DNA from 3 places in the Enterococcus sp. AMC1623 genome. Region 2 is predicted to be linked to each of the others. Evidence: predicted binding sites of a transcription regulator. Region 2 holds the regulator's gene; each other region holds the start of a gene.
What was found. The regulator LexA, encoded in region 2, represses DNA repair genes until DNA is damaged. The targets are predictions, from matches to a motif close to CNAACANNTGTTNG.
Positions count from the first base shown of each region.

Region 1: the regulator LexA is predicted to act here: its motif matches at 1,636-1,649, upstream of uvrC (excinuclease ABC subunit UvrC).
Region 3: the regulator LexA is predicted to act here: its motif matches at 5,056-5,069, upstream of uvrB (excinuclease ABC subunit UvrB).

Region 1 is NZ_CM177096.1:1,417,012-1,424,926, reverse strand. Features, by position in the region: gene AC4BC7_RS07050 (endonuclease MutS2) at 1-1,006, shown strand, start outside; gene trxA (thioredoxin) at 1,088-1,402, shown strand; gene uvrC (excinuclease ABC subunit UvrC) at 1,693-3,474, shown strand; gene AC4BC7_RS07035 (ABC transporter substrate-binding protein/permease) at 3,616-5,115, shown strand; gene AC4BC7_RS07030 (amino acid ABC transporter ATP-binding protein) at 5,131-5,865, shown strand; gene AC4BC7_RS07025 (aminotransferase class I/II-fold pyridoxal phosphate-dependent enzyme) at 5,889-7,022, shown strand; gene AC4BC7_RS07020 (ornithine cyclodeaminase family protein) at 7,035-7,915, shown strand, end outside.
Region 2 is NZ_CM177096.1:799,566-807,480, reverse strand. Features, by position in the region: gene hemQ (hydrogen peroxide-dependent heme synthase) at 1-309, shown strand, start outside; gene AC4BC7_RS04070 (MFS transporter) at 323-1,660, shown strand; gene hemH (ferrochelatase) at 1,667-2,563, shown strand; gene lexA (transcriptional repressor LexA) at 2,634-3,251, opposite strand; gene AC4BC7_RS04055 (DUF896 family protein) at 3,425-3,667, shown strand; gene tkt (transketolase) at 3,769-5,763, shown strand; gene AC4BC7_RS04045 (glucosaminidase domain-containing protein) at 6,007-6,894, shown strand; gene cysK (cysteine synthase A) at 7,112-7,915, shown strand, end outside.
Region 3 is NZ_CM177096.1:406,107-414,021, reverse strand. Features, by position in the region: gene uvrA (excinuclease ABC subunit UvrA) at 153-2,978, opposite strand; gene uvrB (excinuclease ABC subunit UvrB) at 2,997-4,982, opposite strand; partial or broken gene AC4BC7_RS02085 (amino acid ABC transporter substrate-binding protein/permease) at 5,237-7,390, shown strand; gene AC4BC7_RS02080 (amino acid ABC transporter ATP-binding protein) at 7,392-7,915, shown strand, end outside.

The DNA.
Region 1 (7,915 bases), 620 kb from region 2:
CTATGGTTATAACCGACCTAAAACAGTGAACGCTTCAATGGAATTTGATGTGGATACGTTAAGTCCAACTTATCGTTTACTAATCGGTGTTCCAGGCCGTAGTAATGCCTTTGAGATTTCAAAACGACTTGGCTTGACAGGTCACATTATTGATGCGGCCAAACAAATTATGGACGGCGAAAGTCAAGATTTGAACGACATGATTGCCGACTTAGAAAATCGTCGTAAAATGGCCGAAACAGAATATTTGGAAGTTCGTCAATATGTTGATGAAGCCCAACGCTTGCATAAAGAATTACAGGATGCGTATGGTTATTTCTTTGAAGAACGTGAAAAAGAACTAGCGAAAGCGCGTCAAAAAGCCAATCAAATTGTAGAAGAAGCGAAAGAAGAATCCGAGAAAATTATCTCAGATATTCGTAAGATGCAATTAACAGGTGGACAAGCTCGCGTAAAAGAACATGAGTTAATTGATGCTAAAACACGTCTTTCCGATTTACATCAAGAAGAAAACCATTTGAAGAAAAACAAAGTCTTGAAAAAAGCCAAACAAGCGAAAAAGTTAAAAGCAGGCGATGAAGTTCTAGTAACTTCTTATGGACAACGTGGTGAATTGATTAAGCAAACCTCAAATGGACAATGGGAAGTTCAACTAGGCATTCTAAAAATGAAAGTTGATGAAGCAGATATTCAACCTGTTGCCCCTGTAAAAGAACCGGTTCAACGAATTGTGAATACTGTTCGTTCAGCAGATAGTTCTCATGTCTCCAATCAATTAGATTTACGTGGCAAACGTTACGAAGAAGCATTAAATGAAGTCGACCAATATTTAGATGCCGCAATTTTAGCTGGTTATCCCCAAGTAACAGTCGTTCATGGAAAGGGAACCGGTGCTTTACGCCAAGGAATCATTGAGTATCTAAAAAATCATCGCAGTGTAAAAAGTTATGAATTTGCTCCAGCAAACCAAGGTGGTAATGGAGCAACAATCGTGAAATTTAAATAACTTATCAAGAGTAAGCAAGATAGTTTTCAAGTGTAAATGAAGATGCTATACTTTTGATATTGAATATTGGAGGTTACAAAAATGGCAAAAAATATTACAGATGCAACATTCGCTGAAGAAACAGATAAAGGTTTAGTATTAATTGACTTTTGGGCAACTTGGTGTGGACCTTGCCGTATGCAAGCACCAATTTTAGAACAATTAGCTGAAAATTATGATGAAGATGAATTCAAAATCGTAAAAATGGATGTTGATGAAAACCCAGAAACACCTGCATCATTTGGTGTAATGAGCATTCCAACGTTAATCTTGAAAAAAGACGGCCAAGTCGTTGATAAAGCAATCGGTGTCCAAACAAAAGAACAAATCGAAGCAATGATTGCACCACACATGTAAGAAAGAGAACCTGAGATGTATGACACATCTCAGGTTTTTTACTGCGAATCACTATGATTCGCCGACTGAAAGGAGAGCGAGAATAGCTGATGAGCAGTACTAGTCGAACGAAGCGAGAGTAGTTACCCGTAAGGAATCACTATGATTCGCCGACTGGAAGGAGAGCGAGAATAGCTATTATTTTACTTTATCACAGCAAGCATTAAACAAATTTACATAAAACTAAAACACTACGAACGGATGTTCCGATGTGCTATAATAATACAGAAAGAACGGAGGATGTCGTTTGCATGAATGAGCAAATTAAAAATAAATTAGCCTTATTACCTGATCAACCTGGATGTTATTTGATGAAAGATAAAAATGGCACGATTATTTATGTCGGAAAAGCGAAAATTTTAAAAAATCGTGTCCGTTCTTATTTTACCGGAAGTCATGATACCAAGACGGAGCGTTTAGTCAGTGAAATTGAAGATTTTGAATATATTGTAACGGAATCTAACATTGAAGCATTGTTGTTGGAGATTAATCTAATTAAGAAAAATGATCCTAAATACAATATCATGTTAAAAGATGATAAAACGTATCCGTTTATTAAAATTACGAACGAAGCTTATCCACGACTGTTAATTACTCGTAAAGTTTTAAAAGATAAAGCACTTTATTTTGGCCCGTATCCTGATGTGCGTGCGGCAAATGAAACGAAAAAATTATTAGATCGGTTATTTCCCTTACGCAAATGTAAAGTATTGCCGAAAGAAGTTTGCTTATATTATCATATGGGACAATGTTTGGCACCGTGTGTCTTTGATGTACCTAAAGAAACTTACACAGAGATGGTAAAAGAAATCAAGCAGTTTTTAAGTGGCGGCCATAGTCAGATTCAAGCTGATTTAGAAGCTAAAATGAATGATGCTGCAATGAATATGGAATTTGAAAAAGCTGCGGAATATCGTGATCAAATTCGAGCGATTGAAACTGTTATGACTCGCCAAAAAATGACTCAAACAGATTTGATGGACCGAGATGTGTTTGGTTATTCAGTAGATAAAGGCTGGATGTGTGTACAGGTATTTTTTGTACGCCAAGGAAAGTTAATTGAACGCGATGTGTCTATTTTTCCTTTTTATAATGAAGCAAGCGAAGATTTTCTAACGTATATTGGTCAATTTTACCAAGAAAATGAACATATTATTCCCAAAGAAGTCTTGATTCCGGATGACATTGATCAAGAAAGTGTGCAAGCACTACTGGAAACAAAAATTTTACAGCCCAAACGTGGCGAAAAGAAGAAACTCGTCGAATTAGCGAGCAAAAATGCCAAGGTTGCTTTATCTGAGAAATTTGATTTAATCCAACGCAAGGAAGAACGAACGATTGGTGCTGTTGAGAAATTGGGCAATGTCATGGGCATTCCGACGCCAACACGGATTGAAGCATTTGATAACTCAAATATTATGGGAACGGATCCGGTTTCGGCAATGGTTGTTTTTATTGATGGGAAACCTGCTAAAAATGAATATCGTAAATATAAAATTAAAACGGTCAAAGGTCCCGATGATTATGCGTCCATGCGTGAAGTGATTTATCGCCGATATGCTCGTGTTTTAAAAGAAAATCTGCCATTCCCCGATTTGATTATCATTGATGGTGGCAAAGGACAAGTAGATGTTGCGAGAGATGTGTTAGAAAATCAATTAGGTTTAGATATTCCAATTGCTGGTTTAGCCAAGAATGATAAACACAAAACGAGTGAAATGTTATTTGGTTCCGAATTAGCAGTGGTGCCTTTAGAACGTAATTCAGCGGAATTCTTTTTACTTCAGCGGATTCAAGATGAAGTGCATCGGTTTGCAATTACTTTCCATCGCCAACTACGTAGCAAAAATAGTTTTTCATCTCGTTTAGACGGAATTGAGGGCTTAGGACCTAAACGAAAGAAAATGTTATTAAAAGAATTTAAATCTCTGAAAAAAATTCAAGAAGCAACAATAGAAGAGCTACAAGCACATGGATTACCAGAAAAAGTTGCTCAAAATGTCTATCATGAATTACATCAAGAAGAAAGCTAGCTTTTGAAGCTGGCTTTTTTTTTCTTGGCAAAAATTCAGAAAATTAAAACATTTCCTTGAAAAAGTTGTTGAAAATGAACTATAATACGAGGAAGGAAAATGAATAATTATAAAAATATTCATTAATTAGGAGGTTTACCTATGAGAAAAAAGGTAATTGGTTTAATAGGTATGTTAGTGGTTTTTCTACCTATGTTATGGAGTGTAGATGTTTTTGCACAGACAGATGATTCATTACAAAAAGTCTTAGATCGTGGGACATTAATAGTAGGAACATCAGCAGATAATCCACCCAAAGAATACATTCGTATGAACAATGGGAAAGAAGAGATTGTTGGATTTGATATTGATATTGCTAAGAAAATTGCTGAAGAATTAGGTGTAGAATTAGAAATTACCAATATGAAATTTGATGGATTGGTACCAAGTGTTCAAGCGGGTGAATTTGATATGGCCTTAGCTGGATTTAATCCGACACCTGAACGAAAAGAAGTTATTAGTTTTTCAGATAGTTATCATAATTTGCCTTTTGTTATTTTGACAACTAAAGATAAGGAAGAGCAGTTTACGTCACTTGACTCACTAACAGGCAAAGAAGTAGCGGCTCAAAAAGGTTCAACACAAGAAACAATTTTACATGACTACATTGGTCATGCACATCCAGTTTCTTTAGGGAAGTTGCCTGAAGTAATTGCCGAAATCAATGCTGGAACGGTTGATGCGGGCGTTGTGGGTTACTTAGCTGCACGAAATTATTTGGATATTTATCCGAATCTTGTGATTGCTGATATTGAAATTGAGGTACCAGAAGAAAAAACAGCACAATCAATTGCTTTTCCAAAAGAAAGTCAAACATTGATTACGGAAGTCAATCGAATTATTGCTGATATGCAAGAAGAAGGCTTGATTGAAGAACTTCTCGAAAAAAATATTGAAGAAGCCAAAGCAGGCGATATCGATTCACGGAGTACCTTGCAAATTTATGGCCCACTTTTCTTAAAAGGTGCGTTGACCACAATAGGTGTAGCTTTTGTCTGTGTGATTGCAGGAACATTATTAGGAATATTGGTGGCATTATTACGTCTATCAACGAATAAGATTATCAGTAGTATTGCTTATTTTTATATTCAAGTCCTACGAGGCACACCAGCCTTGCTACAAGTCTTTATCTTTTATTTTGGTCTATCTACGTTACTGAAAATCCCAGCGATTCATATTTGGGATATTAATATTGCTCGATTGATTCCTGGTTGTATTGCATTATCCATTAATTCAAGTGCGTATGTTGCTGAGATTATTCGTTCAGGAATCAATGCAGTGGATAGTGGACAAATGGAAGCCGGCTATTCACTTGGCTTAGATCGCCGAACAACAATGAAAGAAATCATTTTGCCGCAAGCAATCCGTAACATTCTACCCGCTTTAGGAAATGAATTTGTATCGATGATTAAAGAGACTTCACTTCTATCAGTAATTGCCGTATCCGAATTAATGTTTGTTGCCGATACCGTTAAAGCAGCAACTTATCGTACAATGGAAGCATTATTGATTGCAGCCGTTATTTACTTCATTATTACATGGAGTGTTTCTTGGTTAGTCTCACGATTTGAAAAAAGACTAGCCCGTTCATCAAAAATTTAGAAGGAGATGAAAGAAATGACAGAGTTGATTAAAGTAGTTGATTTGCATAAAGCATTTGGTGATAACCAAGTATTAAATGGAATTGATACAACCATCCAAAAAGGAGAAGTCGTAGTAGTCATCGGTCCTTCTGGTTCAGGAAAGAGTACATTTTTACGTTGTTTAAATTTATTAGAAGTGCCGACAAAAGGGTCGATTATTTTTGAAAATCAAGAATTAACTGATCCAAAAATTGATATTTTTAAAATTCGCGAAAAATTAGGAATGGTTTTCCAATCCTTCAATTTATTTCCGCATAAAACAGTAATGGAAAATATTTGTTTAGCACCGGTAAAAGTTGGCTTGCGAACACCTGACCAAGCAAAAGAAAATGGGATGCGTTTATTGAACCAAGTGGGTCTAGCTGAAAAAGCTGATGCGTATCCTAATTCATTATCTGGTGGACAAAAACAACGGATTGCGATTGCTCGAGCACTTGCAATGGATCCAGATGTGATGTTGTTTGATGAACCTACTTCTGCCTTAGACCCTGAAATGGTTGGCGAAGTATTAAATGTTATGAAAGATTTAGCTAAAGCTGGAATGACAATGGTAATTGTGACGCATGAAATGGGATTTGCCAAAGAAGTGGGCGACCGCGTATTATTTATGGATGGTGGGAAAATTGTTGAAGAAGGAACACCAGAAGCATTATTCGATCAACCATCTCATCCAAGAACCATTGATTTCTTGAGTAAAGTATTACATTAATTAAAGATTGGAAGTAATAAAACATGTATATTAAACCATTTGGCGTTGAACGCTGGTTAAACATTTATGAAACGGAAGTGGATTATAATTTAACAAGTACGTCGATTATGCCATTTTCGTTACAAGAATTAATTCAACTAACTGGTGAAGATGAACAAAAAGTAAAAGAAGATATTTTCTCACGTAAATTAAATTATGGTGTTATTGAAGGTCATCCCGATTATCGTGCTGGAATTGCACAACTTTATGATACTATCTCTCAAGAGCAAGTTATCTCAACACATGGTGGAGTGGGAGCTTCGCATTTGACGATGGTGACGGTGATTGAACCTGGTGATCATGTAGTAGCAATTTTACCTGCGTACCAACAAATCTATTCTGTTCCCGAATCAATTGGTGCAAAAGTGGATTATCTGTTTTTAGAAGCGACCCCGACAGGATATACCATCGATTTGGATAAATTAGCTGCATTAACGACTGATCAGACCAAAGCAATTGTGTTTAATAATCCTAATAATCCTACAGGCGATGTGGTGAGTGACGAACATTTACAACAAATGGTAACCATTGCCCGTCAGCATGATGCGTATCTGATTTGTGATGAAGCCTATCGTGGGCTAACTCACAATGTTGGTTTTTCGGCATCAGTGGCTGATTTATACGAAAAAGGAATAAGTTTGGGAAGCATGTCGAAAGCCTTTGCCTTAGCTGGTTTGCGTTTAGGTTGGATTGCTTCTCAAGATCAGTCATTTATGGAAGCTGTTCACATTCATCGTGATTACACGATGATTAGTAATGGTGGAATTGATGAATACATTGCGGCACTAGCGTTAAAACATAAAGATGTGGTACATCAACGAAATATGGCGATTACAACTGCGCGTGCTGAAATGTTTACAAAATGGATTGATAGTGAGCCTAAATTATCATGTACACCATTTAAAGGTGGTACGGTGGCATTGCCTTCATACGAAAGTTCACTGAATTCTGAAGAGTTTTGCCGTCGAGTGATTGAAGAGCAAAGTGTTTTATTAATGCCCGGTTTTGTTTTTGATTTAGAAAAATGTTTTCGTATGGGTTATGCCAGAGAACCAGAAGAGCGTATGATTGCTGGTTTGGAACGTTTATCTGATTTTCTTGCAAAATTAGATAAATAAAGGAGAATTATTGTGAGTAAAATTCGTGTATTAAGTCAACAAATGGTGCAACAAGTGTTGTCACCAAAACAAACTATTGCGACAGTTGAAAAAGTATATCGTAGTAAAGCTTTGGAAAACAGCACTCTATGGCCGATGATTTTTTATGAATTTGAACCAGGTGTCGCTGACATGGATATCAAATCGGGTTACATGAAAGAATTAGCCATTTACGGCTTGAAATTAGTTTCTTGGTATGGTGAAAATCCGAAGAAAAATCTACCTGCTTTATACGGAACCACAATGCTATTTGATAGCGAAACAGGACAACCGATTGGCTTAGTGGATGCAGGATATATTACAGGTGTCCGTACAGGTGCTGCGGGGGCCATTGGTAGTAAATGGTTAGCCAGAGAAGACGCAACGACTTTGTTAATGGCTGGCACAGGACACTTGGCATTGTTTGAAATTCTTAGTCATATGATTGCAGTCCCTCGAATTCAAAAAGTGATTATAAGTAGTCCACGTGATTCAGATTCAGCAGAAAATTTTGCGACAACTTGTCGCAAGCAGCTGTTGAATTTAGTTGAGTCGAGTCCCTTGATTGACGAGCTACCTGAAATAATTGAGCATATTCAAACAATTGAGATTGTGACGTTGCCATTAAAAGAGGCTGTGCCAATCAGTGAGATTATTGTGACTGCGACACCTGCTAAAGAGCCTTTTATCAAAAAAGAATGGCTTCAACCAGGGACCCACATTAGCTGTATGGGAGCTGACATGGGTGGCAAGCAAGAAATTGAAACGGCTATTATAGAATCAGCTCGGATTTTTGTCGATGACTTGAATCAATCGATGACGGTTGGGGAATTAGAAATACCTATTCAAAGTGGCAAAGTGCAACCTGAACAACT
Region 2 (7,915 bases):
GTCCGTTCAGGCGATGTCAACTGGTATACGTTATCTTATGACCAAAGACGTGAGCTAATGAAAGAACATGGATTAATTGGTCGTAAATATGCAGGGAAAATTCGTCAATTTATCACAGGATCAATTGGTTTTGATGATCATGAATGGGGCGTAACTTTATTTGCCGAAGATCCATTAGAATTTAAAAAAATTATTTATGAAATGCGCTTTTCAGAAGCCAGCAGTGTATATTCTGATTTTCCATATTTTATGGTCGGAACGTCATTAAATACAACACAACAATTACAAACATATTTAGGGTTGCTTTAGGAGGATTTGTTCAATGGAGTTACGTGCCACAAAATCAGAAAGATGGTTTGCCCCATTATTAGTTATTAGTTTATTTATCACACAATTAGATTCGGGAATTATTAGTACTAATTTATCTTCAATGGCTAGAGGATTAATGTTAACACCTGCTGAAAAAAGTTGGATTGTTTCTATTTATACATTAGGTTTATTATTTGCTACGCCTGTTATGGGAAGTATGATCGACCGTTTTGGTTATCGTATGGTCTTTTTAACAGAATTAGCGTTTTATTTCGTTGGTGTATTAGGGATTGCTTTAAGTCAATCGTTCCCAATGTTACTAGTCTTTCGTGCGCTGCAAGCTTTTGGTAGTAGTTCGCTATTAACGTTGACACTTTCTTTGGTTTTTGCCAAGACAGAAAGGAAAATTGGTGGAAGAGTTGGGAATATCGGGGCATTAGTTGCCTTATCGACAATTGTCGCACCTATTATCAGTGTAGTTAGTTTAGCCAAAACCCATGATTGGCGTAATATTTATTTTGTTATGGCATGTTTAATTGCGATTATTTTCTTACTTGCATTCTTCATTGTGCCAAAAGTAACAAACTCAGAAACAAAATCGTTTGATATCAAAGGAAACAGTTTGTTTGTATTAGCTTTACTAGCATTTAATTTATTATTAACAAGAGGGTTTTCTCGTGGTCATATCGTAGAATTAGTTGTTTATGCAGCAATTTTAATTATCGCTAGCACTTTATTTATGAAGGTAGAAACAGCACGAGAAAATGAAAAATTAGCTGTACTATTTTCACGAAAATTATGGCAAGTACCTGCGTATCGTACAAGTTTACTTGGAGGAATTACAACAGGTTTAGTGATGTCTTTATTTGCTTTCTTACCGTCATTTATTGAAATGACATTCCATCTTGATGCAAGAAAAGCAGGATCATTAATGACAGTAATGGCTGTAGGAACTTTTATTGGTTCGAAAATTGCGGGAATTTGGACAGATAGAAAAGGGGCAACACATTCTACAACAGGCACAATGATGCTAGTTTTTATTAGCTTAGTTACTATGTACTTCTCGGTTGTTTCGTTTAAAATGTTCTTGATTGCACTGTTGTTCTTTGGTATTGCGATTGGGGCATTAATGACTGTTCCGTTACAAGTATTAGTGGTAGAAGCTTCGCCTAGAGATCGTAATGCTTCTTTGAGTTTATTATCGGTTTGTAAAAAATTAGGTATGACAATTGGTATTACCATAATCGGTGTCTTGGCACATGCGACTGGTTCGCTTGGTTTTTCCCAAATGTTAATTGGTTTAATGGTTGTCACACTAATTTTTATTTTTTATATGAGAAAGAAGGCATAATTTGTCATGCAAAAACAAGCAGTTTTACTAATGAGTTATGGGACACCAAACAATACAGAAGAAATTTGGGATTATTATACCCATATTCGTCATGGGAAAGAACCTTCCCAAGAACTTTATGATGAATTAGCTGGTCGTTATGAAGAAATTGGTGGAGTTTCACCCTTAGCTCGTATCACAGAGGCGCAACGTTTAGCTGTTGAGGAAAAATTAAATGCGACTAGCGCAGTAGAGTATCATGTGTTTACTGGTTTACGTCATATTCGTCCATTTATTGAAGATGCAGTGGCAGATATTGTAGCGCAAGGATTTCAAACGATTCATGGAATGGTACTAGCACCACATGATTCTAGTTTTATTAAGCAATATCATGATCGTGTTGAAAAAGAATTGGAAGTTTATCCAGAAATTTCCTATACAGCACATCGTCACTTTTGGCAACATGAAGGATTTCAAGTATTTTGGGCTAACCAAATTCAAGCAGCATTGAATTCTGAGAAAAAGCAGAAATTTTTGTTCACGGCACATAGTTTGCCTGAGCGTCTATTGCTAAATGGCGATCCGTATGTTGATGAAATAACCGGTGCCGCTAAAGCAATTGCGCAACGTGTAGCAGGTTCATTGGACTTTGGTCATGCGTGGCAAAGTGCTGGACGTACAGCGGATAAATGGATTGGTCCACGTGTTGAAGATGTGACCGAAGAATTGTTAAAAGAAGGTTATGAAGAGATTATTTACCTACCATTTGGTTTTGTTGCAGATAATTTAGAAACACTCTATGATAATGATATTGAGTGTAAAGAATTAGTAGAAGAATTAGATGGAGAGTACCGTCGCTTAGATATGCCGAATACTCATCCCGATTTTATTAACGGTTTAGCAGCAGAAATTCTTTCAAATTAAATAAAAATGAAGAGCACTCAAAATTTAGGTTAACATTTTGGGTGCTCTTCGTTATAGATATGAAGAATTTTTAAAAGTGACGATACAAACCGACAACTAGCCCTAAAATTTTAACACTTGGTAAAATAATTGGTTCCATATAATCATTTTCCGGTTGTAATCGAATATAAGTTTTTTCTTTATAAAATCTTTTACAAGTTGCTTCATCTTCATCAGTCATAGCAATAACAATATCGCCATTTCCAGCAATGTCTTGTTTTCTTACAATTACTTGATCACCATCTAGAATGCCAGCATTAATCATGCTTTCGCCGCGAATGGTTAACATAAATAATTGGCCACTATCTTCAACTAGATTAGGAGGGATTGGGAAAAAATCAGAAGCCTCTTCTACTGCTAAAATGGGTTCACCAGCAGTTACTACACCTAACAAAGGGATTTTTTGTTGTTGAGCACCGATTGTTTCTAAGCCCAGTGTGGTTAATTCAATGGCTCGAGGTTTTGTAGGGTCTCTTTGGATTAAGCCTTTTTTTTCTAAACGTGATAAATGACCATGAACAGTTGATGTAGAGGAAAGTTGCACAGCTTCACCAATTTCTCTCACTGTAGGTGGATACCCTTTTTCACTGACTCGAGTATGAATAAATTTTAAAACTTCAAGTTGTCGGTTTTCTGTACGTTTTGCCAAAACGAACACCTTCTTTCCTTTATTTGAATCATTATAAAATGAAAAATATGACTAGTTTTATTAAACGTAGTGTAACATATGCTCTGAAAAAAATCAAACAAACGTTCGGTTTCTGTTTTGATTGTTTTTTTTGATTGTTTTGTATAAGATGGAAAAGAAAGGAGCTTGATATCATGTTATCCAAAGAAAAATTAGATAGAATTAATGAGTTAGCTAAAAAGAAAAAAACAGAAGGACTTACTGAAAAGGAACAAGCAGAACAGCAAACATTAAGACGAGAGTATATTACAGCTTTTCGTGGTGGGATGAAGCACCATATTGAAGGGATGAAAGTAGTCGATCCAGAAGGCAATGATGTGACGCCGGAAAAACTAAAACAAATTCAAAAAGCGAAAGGTTTACACAATAGAAAGTAAAATAAAAGATACCGATGCAAAAAGTATTGATAATTGCAGAGGTATCTTTTATAATAGATATGTAATATAGGTAAAAAAAACCTAAATAGGAGGCGTTAGTATTGTTTGATAAAATTGATCAACTTGGTGTTGATACGCTACGTACATTAAGTATTGATGCGGTACAAAAAGCAAATTCGGGACATCCAGGACTACCAATGGGGGCTGCTCCAATGGCCTACGCATTATGGACAAAACATTTGAAAGTAAATCCAAAAACTTCTCGTAATTGGGTCGATCGTGATCGTTTTGTGCTTTCGGCAGGACATGGTTCAGCGTTATTATATAGCTTATTGCATTGCGCAGGTTATGATGTAACGACCGATGATTTGAAAAACTTCCGTCAATGGGATAGCCGTACACCAGGGCATCCAGAAGTTGGCCATACAGATGGCGTCGAAGCAACGACTGGACCACTGGGACAAGGGATTGCCATGGCAGTCGGAATGGCAATGGCTGAAGCTCATTTAGCTGCTACTTACAATCGTGAGAAATTTAACGTGATTGATCATTACACCTATGGACTTTGTGGAGATGGTGATTTAATGGAAGGTGTTTCTCAAGAAGCAGCTTCAATGGCAGGTCATATGAAATTAGGAAAATTAATTGTATTATATGATTCAAATGATATTTCCTTAGATGGTCCAACATCAAAAGCGTTCACAGAAAATGTCGGACAACGTTTTGAAGCTTACGGTTGGCAACATATCCTTGTAGAAGAAGGAACAGATTTAGAAGCGATTTCTAAAGCGATTGAAGAAGCGCAAGCAGAAACAGAGAAACCAACCTTGATTGAAGTGAAAACTGTCATCGGGTTTGGCGCACCAAATGCAGGTACCTCTTCTGTTCATGGTGCACCGTTAGGAGCAGAAGGCATTCAAGCAGCGAAAAAAGCGTACGGCTGGGACTATCCTGAATTTTCTGTACCTGAAGAAGTTGCAGCACGTTTTAAAGAAACAATGGTCGACAAAGGTGCTGAGTATGAAGCAGCTTGGAATGAATTATTTGCAGCATACGAAACCGCTTATCCAGAATTAGCCAACCAATTCAACCAAGCTTTTGCCGGAGAATTGCCAGAAAATTGGGAAGCAGAATTACCAACTTATGAAGTGGGATCAAGTCAAGCTAGCCGTGTGTCAAGTAAAGACATGATTCAAGCGTTATCAAAAGCTGTCCCTAGTTTATGGGGTGGTTCAGCCGATCTATCTGCCTCAAACAATACGATGGTCGCTGCTGAAAAAGATTTCGAACCCGGACAATACGAAGGCCGTAATATTTGGTTTGGTGTTCGTGAATTTGCGATGGCAGCTGCGATGAACGGGATTCAATTACATGGAGGCACACGTGTTTATGGCGGAACGTTCTTTGTTTTCGTTGATTACTTACGTCCAGCGGTACGTTTGTCAGCGATTCAAAATATTCCCGTTACTTACGTGTTAACACACGACTCTGTAGCAGTTGGGGAAGATGGACCAACCCATGAACCAGTAGAACAATTATCTAGCTTACGTAGTATGCCAAATGTGCAAGTGATTCGTCCAGCGGATGGGAATGAAACACGTGCCGCTTGGAAATTAGCCATGACATCAGCGGATAAACCAACTGTTTTAGTATTAAGTCGTCAAAACTTACCAGTCATTGAAGGGACAAAAGAAAATGCCGATGAAAATGTAGCCAAAGGTGGGTATGTCATTTCGGCTCAAAAAGGAGACAAACCAGAAGGTATTTTAATTGCGACTGGTTCAGAAGTCAACTTAGCTGTGGAAGCACAAAAAGTGCTAGCTGAAGAAGGAATTGACGTATCGGTTGTTTCTTTACCAAGTTTTGATTTGTTTGACGAACAATCAGATGAGTACAAAGCTTCTGTTTTAGTTCCAGGCGTGAAAAAACGTGTGGCAATTGAAGCAGGTTCCTCATTTGGTTGGGCAAAATATGTGAAGTGCCATGGAAAAACCATTACGATTGATCATTTTGGTGCATCTGCCCCTGGTGATAAAGTCTTAGCTGAATTTGGCTTCACTGTTGAAAATGTTGTAAATACATTTAAATCAATTTAATAAAAAAGAGGGCAGATTCGCCCTCTTTTTTTGTTTTATGGAGAAATATTATACATCTTATTGAAAGTTTTTTTAAAAACTTTTTGTAATGTGGAAGTTGATAAATCAGACTTTATGTTCGTTTTTTTTAAAAGACTTGAACAAAAAAATTGTTTTCATTGGCATTTTGTCATACAATGGCTTTATCATTAGATTGTATGGTTTTTTTCATATAGTTTTCGAAAAGCTTTTTAGGAGGATGTTATGACTTACAAAACACGTAGTGAGCGCCATCAAAAAATACAAAGGAAATATACTTTAAATCGAAAAGCAGTATTACCTTTATTAGGCACAGGATTAGTGTTAGCTCCGACTACTATGGCAATGGTTCCTCAGCAAGTGGAAGCACAAGAATATGCTACTGAAAATGGGGCGCAAGGGTTAATCAACCAGATTGGTGCAACTGCTCAACAAATTGCAGCAAGCAACGATTTATATGCATCTGTAATGATTGCTCAAGCTTTATTAGAAAGTGGCAATGGAACATCACTGTTATCTTCAGCTCCACATTACAATTTGTTTGGTATTAAAGCGTATGGTTCTGAACCATCTATTTGGTTAGGAACACAAGAATACATTAATGGGCAATGGGTCTCTATGAATGAACCATTTAGAGTATATGGCTCTTATTGGGAATCTCTACAAGATCATGCCGCATTATTAAGAAGTACAAGCTATTCCACAGGCGTTTCTAATTATAGTGGTACATGGAAAAGTCAAACTACTAGTTTTTACGATGCTACAGCATATTTGACTGGTCGTTATGCTACAGACCCAACATATAACCAAAAATTGAATTGGTTAATTGAAACATATAATTTAACTAGCTTTGATACTCCTTCACAAGTAGTAACTACTTATGTAGAACCTGAACAAACTGGTTATGTAACTGAGACAGCTACCGCAGAAACTGGTTATACAGAAACAGCGTATACTGAACCAGCTTATGCAAGTAGTGGCACGCATACTGTGGTTGCAGGAGATACATTATGGGACATTGCAAATGCTTATGGTACTTCTGTAGATCAATTAATGGCTAATAATGGATTGACTGATGGACTAATTGTCGTAGGACAACAATTAGTTGTTTAATTCTTAGGTGAACAATAAAAACAATCATAACAATTTAAGAGGAGCCTTTCGCTCCCCTTAAATTGTTTTTTTGTTTAGCTAATAAGATTAAAAAATGATAGATGCTAGCTATCACTATCGATAAATTGATGATTTGTATTTTTATTGTTCTTAAAAGAATTTGCTATCAAGTCATGAATTCGCTACAATGAGTTATAAATAAAGGAGGAGAGTCGAAATGAGTGAGATTTATCAATCGATTACAGAACTTGTTGGCAATACCCCTATCGTAAAATTAAATAATATTGTACCTGAAGGAGCAGCGGATATTTATGTGAAGCTGGAATCATTTAACCCAGGTAGCAGTGTCAAAGATCGTATTTCTTTAAGTATGATTGAGCAAGCAGAAAAAGATGGTCTTCTAAAAGCTGGCGATACAATTATCGAACCAACGTCTGGTAATACAGGTATTGGTTTAGCAATGATTGGAGCGGCCAAAGGGTATCGTGTGGTGTTAGTGATGCCAGAAACAATGAGTATTGAACGACGTAAACTAATGCAAGCATATGGAGCAGAATTACTTCTTACTCCAGGCACAGAAGGTATTTCTGGATCTATTAACAAAGCGAAAGAATTAGCAGCTGAAAATGGCTATTTTATGCCATTACAATTTGATAATCCAGCAAATCCAGCAATTCACGAAGCAACTACTGGTAAAGAAATTATTCAAGCATTTGGCGAACAAGGATTAGATGCTTTTGTTGCTGGAATTGGGACAGGTGGAACAATTACAGGAGCTGGTCGTGCATTAAAAGATGCGTATCAAGAAATTAAAATTTATGGCGTTGAACCAGCGGAATCAGCAATTTTGAGCGGAAACCAGCCAGGGCCACATAAAATTCAAGGAATCGGGACAGGTTTTGTACCTGCTGTTTTAGATGTGGAAATATTTGATGAGGTTTTGGCAGTCTCAAGTGATGATGCCATAGCAACCGCTCGTGAAGTTGGCGTGACAGAAGGTATTCTTGTCGGGATTTCATCA
Region 3 (7,915 bases), 390 kb from region 2:
AAAAAGCCATCTAGAATTTCTTCTGATCGCTTTTTTTCTATTTGAACGGATAGAACTTATAGGTGGAATTTCATTAAGAAGATTCCAACTGTCTTTAATTCTAACCAACCTCTACTACTGTAGCAAGCTTTTTATTAGAATTTTCTATAAATTTAACCTTTTTCTAAAACCGTCTGCAAATATTTTCCTGTATAGCTTTCTTTCACTTGGGCAATTTCTTCAGGTGTTCCTGTTGCTAAAATGGTTCCTCCACCCTCACCACCTTCTGGACCTAAATCAATGACATGGTCCGCAGACTTAATAACATCCAAGTTGTGTTCAATGACTAAAATAGTATTTCCTGCATCTACTAAGCGTTCTAATACTTTTAATAGACGAGCAATATCATCAGAATGGAGACCAGTTGTTGGTTCATCTAAGATATAAAAACTCTTGCCACTTGATTTCTTATGAAGTTCACTGGCCAATTTCATTCGTTGGGCTTCACCACCAGATAAAGTGGTGGCGGGTTGTCCTAAAGTCACATAACCTAAACCAACATCAACAATGGTTTGAAGTTTACGATGAATTTTTGGAATGTGCTTGAAGAATTCAACTGCATCTTCCACCGTCATATCTAAGATTTCAGAAATATTTTTTCCTTTATAATGGACTTCTAGTGTTTCTGAATTATAACGTTTCCCATGGCATACTTCACATGGAACGTATACATCAGGTAAGAAATGCATTTCAATCTTGATAATTCCATCACCTTTACAAGCTTCACAGCGACCACCTTTTACATTAAAACTAAAGCGTCCTTTTTTATAACCACGAATCTTGGCTTCGTTAGTTTGTGCAAATAAATCACGGATATCATCAAATACACTTGTATATGTTGCAGGATTACTACGTGGCGTACGACCAATCGGACTTTGGTCAATATCAATAATCTTTTCAATACTTTCATAACCAGTCATTTTCTTGAATTTACCTGGTTTATTTGAATTTCGATTAATTTTTTGTGCAAGTGCTTTTTTCAAAATTTCATTGACTAAAGTCGATTTTCCCGAACCAGAAACACCGGTCACAGCGACAAATTGACCCAATGGAAATTCAACAGACACATTTTTAAGATTATTTTCTGAAGCGCCTGTAATTTTAATAGCTTGGCCGTTCGATGGACGACGCTCTGCTGGAACAGGAATTTTTCTATCTCCAGATAAATATTGTCCAGTCAGTGAATTAGGATTAGCCGCAACTTCTGCAGGGGTACCTGCTGCGACAATTTCTCCACCTGCATGACCAGCTCCAGGTCCGACATCAATTAAGTAATCAGCGGCCCGCATTGTATCCTCATCATGTTCTACGACAATTAATGTATTCCCTAAATCACGCATTTTTCTTAAAGAATCTAATAAACGATCATTATCACGTTGATGCAATCCAATGGAAGGTTCATCAAGAATGTATAAAACACCTGATAGATTAGAGCCAATTTGCGTAGCTAAACGAATCCGTTGCGCTTCTCCCCCAGACAACGTTCCTGCCGAGCGACTTAAGGTTAAATAATCCAACCCGACATTTTGGAGAAAGCTTAAACGATCATCAATCTCTTTAACAATTGGACGGGCAATCATCGATTCTTGCGTACTTAACTCCAGCCCTTCCACAAAAGACACAGCTTTATTAATTGCTAATTCGCTAATTTCACCAATATGCTTTCCATTTACTTTAACTGATAATGCCTGTGGATTTAAACGATACCCTTGACATGATTTACACGTAAGCTCGGTCATATATAAGCGCATCTGATCTCGAGTAAAATCACTATTTGTTTCATGATAACGGCGTTTGATATTCGTTAAGACCCCTTCAAAGGGAACTTCGACATCGCGAACACCGCCAAAATCATTTTCATAATGGAAATGAAATAATTCTCCGTTTGAACCATTTAAAATAATATCACGCTGTTCTTCAGGTAATTCTTCAAACGGTGTATCCATATCAATGGAAAATTCTAAACAAGCCTGTTCTAGCATTTGTGGATAATATTGCGAACTAATTGGGTTCCAAGGGACTAATGCACCTTCGCGTAATGTCTTTGTCTGATCAGGAACAACTAGATCAATATCCACTTCCAACTTAATTCCTAGCCCATCACATTCGGCACATGCGCCAAATGGAGCATTGAATGAGAACAAGCGTGGTTCTAATTCCCCCACTGTAAATCCGCAATAAGGACAAGAATAGTGCTCACTAAATAATAATTCCTCGTGCCCGATAACATCGACAATTGCATAGCCTTCTGCCAGACGTAATGCGGCTTCAAAAGAATCGAATAAACGCGAGCGAATGCCTTCTTTCACTACAATTCGGTCAATAATAATCGCAATATCATGTTTTTTATTTTTTTCAAGTTCAGGTGCTTCAGAAATATCATACACTTCGCCATCGACACGAATACGTACATACCCTTCGCGTTGAATCGTCTCAAATACGCGTTTATGTTGCCCTTTTTTTTGAGTAATGATTGGTGCTAAAATTTGAATTTTACTGCGATCAGGTAACTCCAAAACTTGATCCACCATTTGTTCAACAGATTGACTGGTAATCTCTGTGTGATCATTCGGACAAATTGGATGCCCAATTCGTGCATATAAAAGACGTAAATAATCATTAATTTCGGTCACCGTTCCGACGGTAGAACGAGGATTTTTACTGGTCGTTTTTTGATCAATTGAAATTGCTGGACTTAAGCCATCAATGCTATCCACATCTGGTTTATCCATTTGACCTAAAAATTGACGCGCATAAGCAGAAAGGCTTTCAACATAACGTCGTTGACCTTCTGCATAAAGCGTATCAAATGCTAAAGAACTTTTCCCAGAACCTGATAATCCAGTTACTACAACTAATTGGTCACGTGGAATAGTGACATCAATATTTTTTAAATTATGCGCACGTGCGCCATGAATCACGATTTTATCGTTCGCCATAACTTGCCTCCTGTTAAACTAAGCTTTCAACTCTAATATAGTATCGCGTAAAGTCGCGGCTTTTTCAAAGTCCAACGCTTTCGCAGCTTCTTTCATTTCTTTTTCTAATTTCAATAATAATAATTCTTTTTCTTCTTTTGATAAGTCTTCATATGAATTCACATCATAATCGGCGACTTCTTCAGCAACTTTCGAAATAGAAATCAAATCGCGAATTTCTTTAATAATCGTTTTTGGTACAATTCCATGTTCAACATTGTATGCTTCTTGAATGCTTCGACGACGAGATGTCTCATCAATTGCTCGTTGCATTGAATCAGTCATCTTATCTGCATACATAATTACTTTCCCTTCTGCATTTCTTGCCGCACGCCCAATGGTTTGAACTAATGAACGCTCGCTTCGTAGAAATCCTTCTTTGTCTGCGTCCAAAATGGCTACTAACGAAACCTCTGGAACATCCAAACCTTCACGTAGTAAGTTAATGCCAACTAAGACATCAAATTCTCCCAAACGCAAGTCACGGATAATTTCTGTACGTTCTAATGTTTTAATATCGCTATGCAGATATTTAACCTTAATGCCTAATTCTTTGAAATAGTCTGTTAAATCTTCAGACATTTTCTTCGTTAAAGTTGTGACAAACACCCGTTCATTTTTTTCTACACGTTCATTAATTTCACCAACCAAATCATCAATTTGTCCCATAATTGGTCGAACTTCAATGACGGGATCTAATAAACCAGTAGGACGAATAATTTGTTGAACAACACTATCTGTCTGTTCATGCTCGTAAGGTCCTGGAGTTGCTGAAACATAAATAATTTGATTGACATGTTTTTCAAATTCTTCTAGGCGCAACGGACGGTTATCCAAAGCCGATGGCAAACGAAAACCGTAATCCACCAACATTTGCTTTCTGGCACGGTCGCCATTGTACATGCCCCTAATTTGCGGCATTGTTACATGCGATTCGTCAATCACAATAAGATAATCATCAGGGAAGAAATCGATTAATGTGTACGGTGGTTCGCCTTCTTTTCGTCCATCCATATGGCGAGAATAGTTTTCAATTCCTGAAGTATAGCCCATTTCTCGCAACATCTCTATGTCGTAATTTGTTCGTTGTTCTAAACGTTGTGCTTCTAACAGCTGATTATTTTCTTTTAAAATTGCCAATCTCATATCTAATTCTTTTTGAATAGACGCAATGGCATGTTCCATATGTTCGCTGTCAGTTAAAAAGTGTGTTGCTGGGAAAATCGATACATGTTCAGTTTCTCCTAAAATTTCTCCAGTTAAAGCATCTACTTCACGGATCCGATCAATTTCATCTCCAAAAAATTCTACACGTAATGCTCGTTCATCACGTGATGCTGGGAAAATTTCCACGACATCTCCTCTTACACGAAAACGACCACGTTGAAAATCGATATCATTTCTTTCAAATTGAATATCAATTAGCGAACGTAAGATTTCATCACGACTAACTTCCATCCCCACACGTAAAGAAACGACTTGTTTTTGATATTCCATAGGTGAACCCAAACCAAAAATACACGACACTGAAGCAACAACTATCACATCATTGCGTTCTAATAATGCACTCGTTGCAGAATGTCGTAATTTATCTATTTCATCATTAATACTTGAATCTTTTTCGATATAAGTGTCACTTGAAGGAACATACGCTTCTGGTTGATAATAATCATAGTAACTAACAAAATATTCTACTGCATTGTTTGGAAAAAATTCCTTAAACTCTCCATATAATTGTCCTGCTAAAGTTTTATTGTGAGCAATAATCAAAGTAGGTTTATTGACATTTTGAATAACATTCGAAATGGTGTATGTTTTTCCTGTACCAGTCGCACCTAACAAAATTTGTGCTTTTTTATTTGCTTGTACCCCTTCTGTCAATTCTCTAATTGCTTCTGGCTGATCTCCTGCAGGTTGATATTTGGAGACTAATTCAAAATGATGAGTAGTATCTCTTTCAATCATAAAATGCATGCCCTCTTTCTTCTTTAAAGGGTCTTAAATATAAAGACCGTCTACTTTTATTATTTTAACACAGCGAACATACTTTCGCTATTTTTTATAACTTTTCAATAAAAAAAGAATGATATGCGATTATTTCTAACATTGTGTGTTAGAAGAAAAGATTTTTTTCGCAAATTTCGGCTATTTTCTTGCCTACTATAAAAGCTTTGATATATAATTTTGTAATATCTGACACTTAGGAGGAATTATTTAATATGAAAAGAAAAACTCTATTCATTTCATTATTTTCGTTTATGATGACGTTATTCTTTTTTTCAAGCGCGACAACACTCGCTGCTGAAAAAACTTATAAAATAGGGACGGATGTCACATTTGCACCTTTTGAATTTCAAAACGAAAAAAATGAATACGTTGGGATCGACATCGATTTGTTGAACGCTATCGCTGATGATCAAGATTTTGACGTTGACTTGCGCCCTCTTGGGTTCGATTCATCTGTACAAGGAGTTCAATCAAATCAACTGGATGCCATGATTGCTGGAATGAGTATTACCGACGAACGCAAAAAAAGTTTTGATTTCTCAGATCCATATTTTGACAGTGGAATCCAAATGGCTGTAAAAGCTGATGACGACGAAACCACTTCTTTGGATGATTTAAAAGGTAAAACGGTCGGTGCCAAAGTTGGGACAGAAAGTGCAACTTTTTTAGAAGACAACAAAGATAAATATGAGTTTGATGTCAAAAACTAGGATGATGCAACTGGTTTATATGGTGCTGTTAAAAATGGAACTGTCGTGGCAATCTTTGATGACTTTCCTGTTTTAGGATATGCAATCAATCAAGGGGAACAACTAAAATTAGTTGGTGAACCCCAAAAAGGAAATTCTTACGGTTTTGCTGTTAAAAAAGGTGAAAATAAAGAATTGCTAGAAAAATTCAATGCTGGTTTAAAGAAAATGAAAGAATCTGGTGAATACGACAAAATTGTCGCTAAATACATCACTTCTGGTAGCGAAGAAACAGATGCTGGTGAGATGAAAAAAGTCGAACCTAAAAAAGATTTATATGTCATTGCGAGTGATTCAGCCTTTGCTCCATTTGAATTCCAAGATGAAAATAATCAATACATTGGAATCGATGTTGATTTATTAAATCGCGCTGCTGAATTGCAAGGATTTAACATTCGTTTTAACCACATCGGTTTCTCTGGAGCTGTCCAGGCAGTCGAAGGTAATCAAGCTGACGCCATGATTGCTGGCATGTCTATCACAGAGCAACGAAAAGAATCATTTGATTTCTCAGAGCCTTACTTTGAAAGTGGTATTCAATTAGCGGTTAAAACCGGAACAACAGATATTACTGCTTATGAAGATTTAGATGGCAAAACGGTTGGTGCTAAAGTTGGTACGGAAAGTGCTGATTTCTTAGAAAAAAATAAAGATAAATACGGCTATAATCTTAAATATTACGATGCCGCAGACCAATTATATGACGCTGTTCGTGTAGGTGCAATTGACGCTTTGATGGATGATTACCCAGTAATTGGTTACGCCATTGCTCAAGGACAAGAATTAGAAACGCCAATTGATCGTGAATCTGGTGGTGAATATGGATTTGCAGTTAAAAAGGGACAAAATCCTGAATTATTAGAAATGTTCAACGAGGCCTTAGCTGAAATGAAACGTACCGGCGAATATGATGAAATTGTTTCTCGCTACATTCAAGATGGCAAAAAAGCTGAAAGTAGTGTGAACGAATCAACATTCACTGGTTTAATTAAAAACAACTATAAAGTCTTACTAACAGGACTTGGCAAAACAATTGCTTTAGCATTGATTTCTTTTGCTTTAGCATTAGTCGTAGGTGTAATTTTTGGACTATTTAGTGTAGCACCAATTAAAGGTCTACGTGTCTTCGCTTCAATCTATGTCGATATTATTCGTGGTATTCCAATGATGGTATTAGCATTCTTTATCTTCTTTGGATTATCTGATGCAATTGGCGTTACAATTCCCGACTTTGCAGCGGGAGTAATTACCTTAACGCTCAATGCAAGTGCCTATATTGCCGAAATTGTTCGTGGTGGTATTAATGCCGTGCCTAAAGGGCAAATGGAAGCTTCCCGAAGCTTAGGACTTTCTTATCTACGTACGATGCAAAAAATAATTTTACCACAAGCAATTCACATTATGATTCCTTCTTTCGTGAACCAATTTGTTATCTCATTAAAAGATACGACAATCATTTCTGTTATCGGTGTGGTGGAATTATTACAAACGGGTAAAATTATTGTGGCAAGAACTATGCAAAGTACGTATGTTTACTTAATTATTGCTATTATGTACTTGATTGTGATTACTGCTTTAACGAAATTTGCCAAAGTGTTAGAAAAGAAGGTGAACTAAGATGAAAGAAAAAATTCTTGTTGAAAATCTCGTAAAAAAATATGGAGATAATACTGTTTTAAATAATGTCAGCACTTCAATTAAAGAGGGTGACGTCGTTTGTATCATCGGTCCTTCTGGTTCTGGTAAATCTACATTCTTACGTTGTTTAAACCGCTTAGAAGAGCCTACAAGCGGCGATATCATCATTGATGGTGCACATTTAATGGATAAAACAACTAATATTAACCAAGTACGTCAACATATCGGAATGGTATTCCAACATTTTAACTTATTTCCTCATCTTTCTGTCCTAGAAAATATTGTTTTAGCTCCTATGGATTTGAAAGGCGCTTCAAAAAAAGAAGCGGAAGAACAAGCTACTAAATTACTCGAAACAGTGGGCTTAGCAGATAAGAAAAATATGTATCCAGATAATTTATCAGGTGGTCAAAAACAACGTGTGGCGATTGCTCGTGCATTGGCAATGAATCCTGATATTATGTTGTTTGATGAACCAACTTCAGCACTTGATCCAGAAATGGT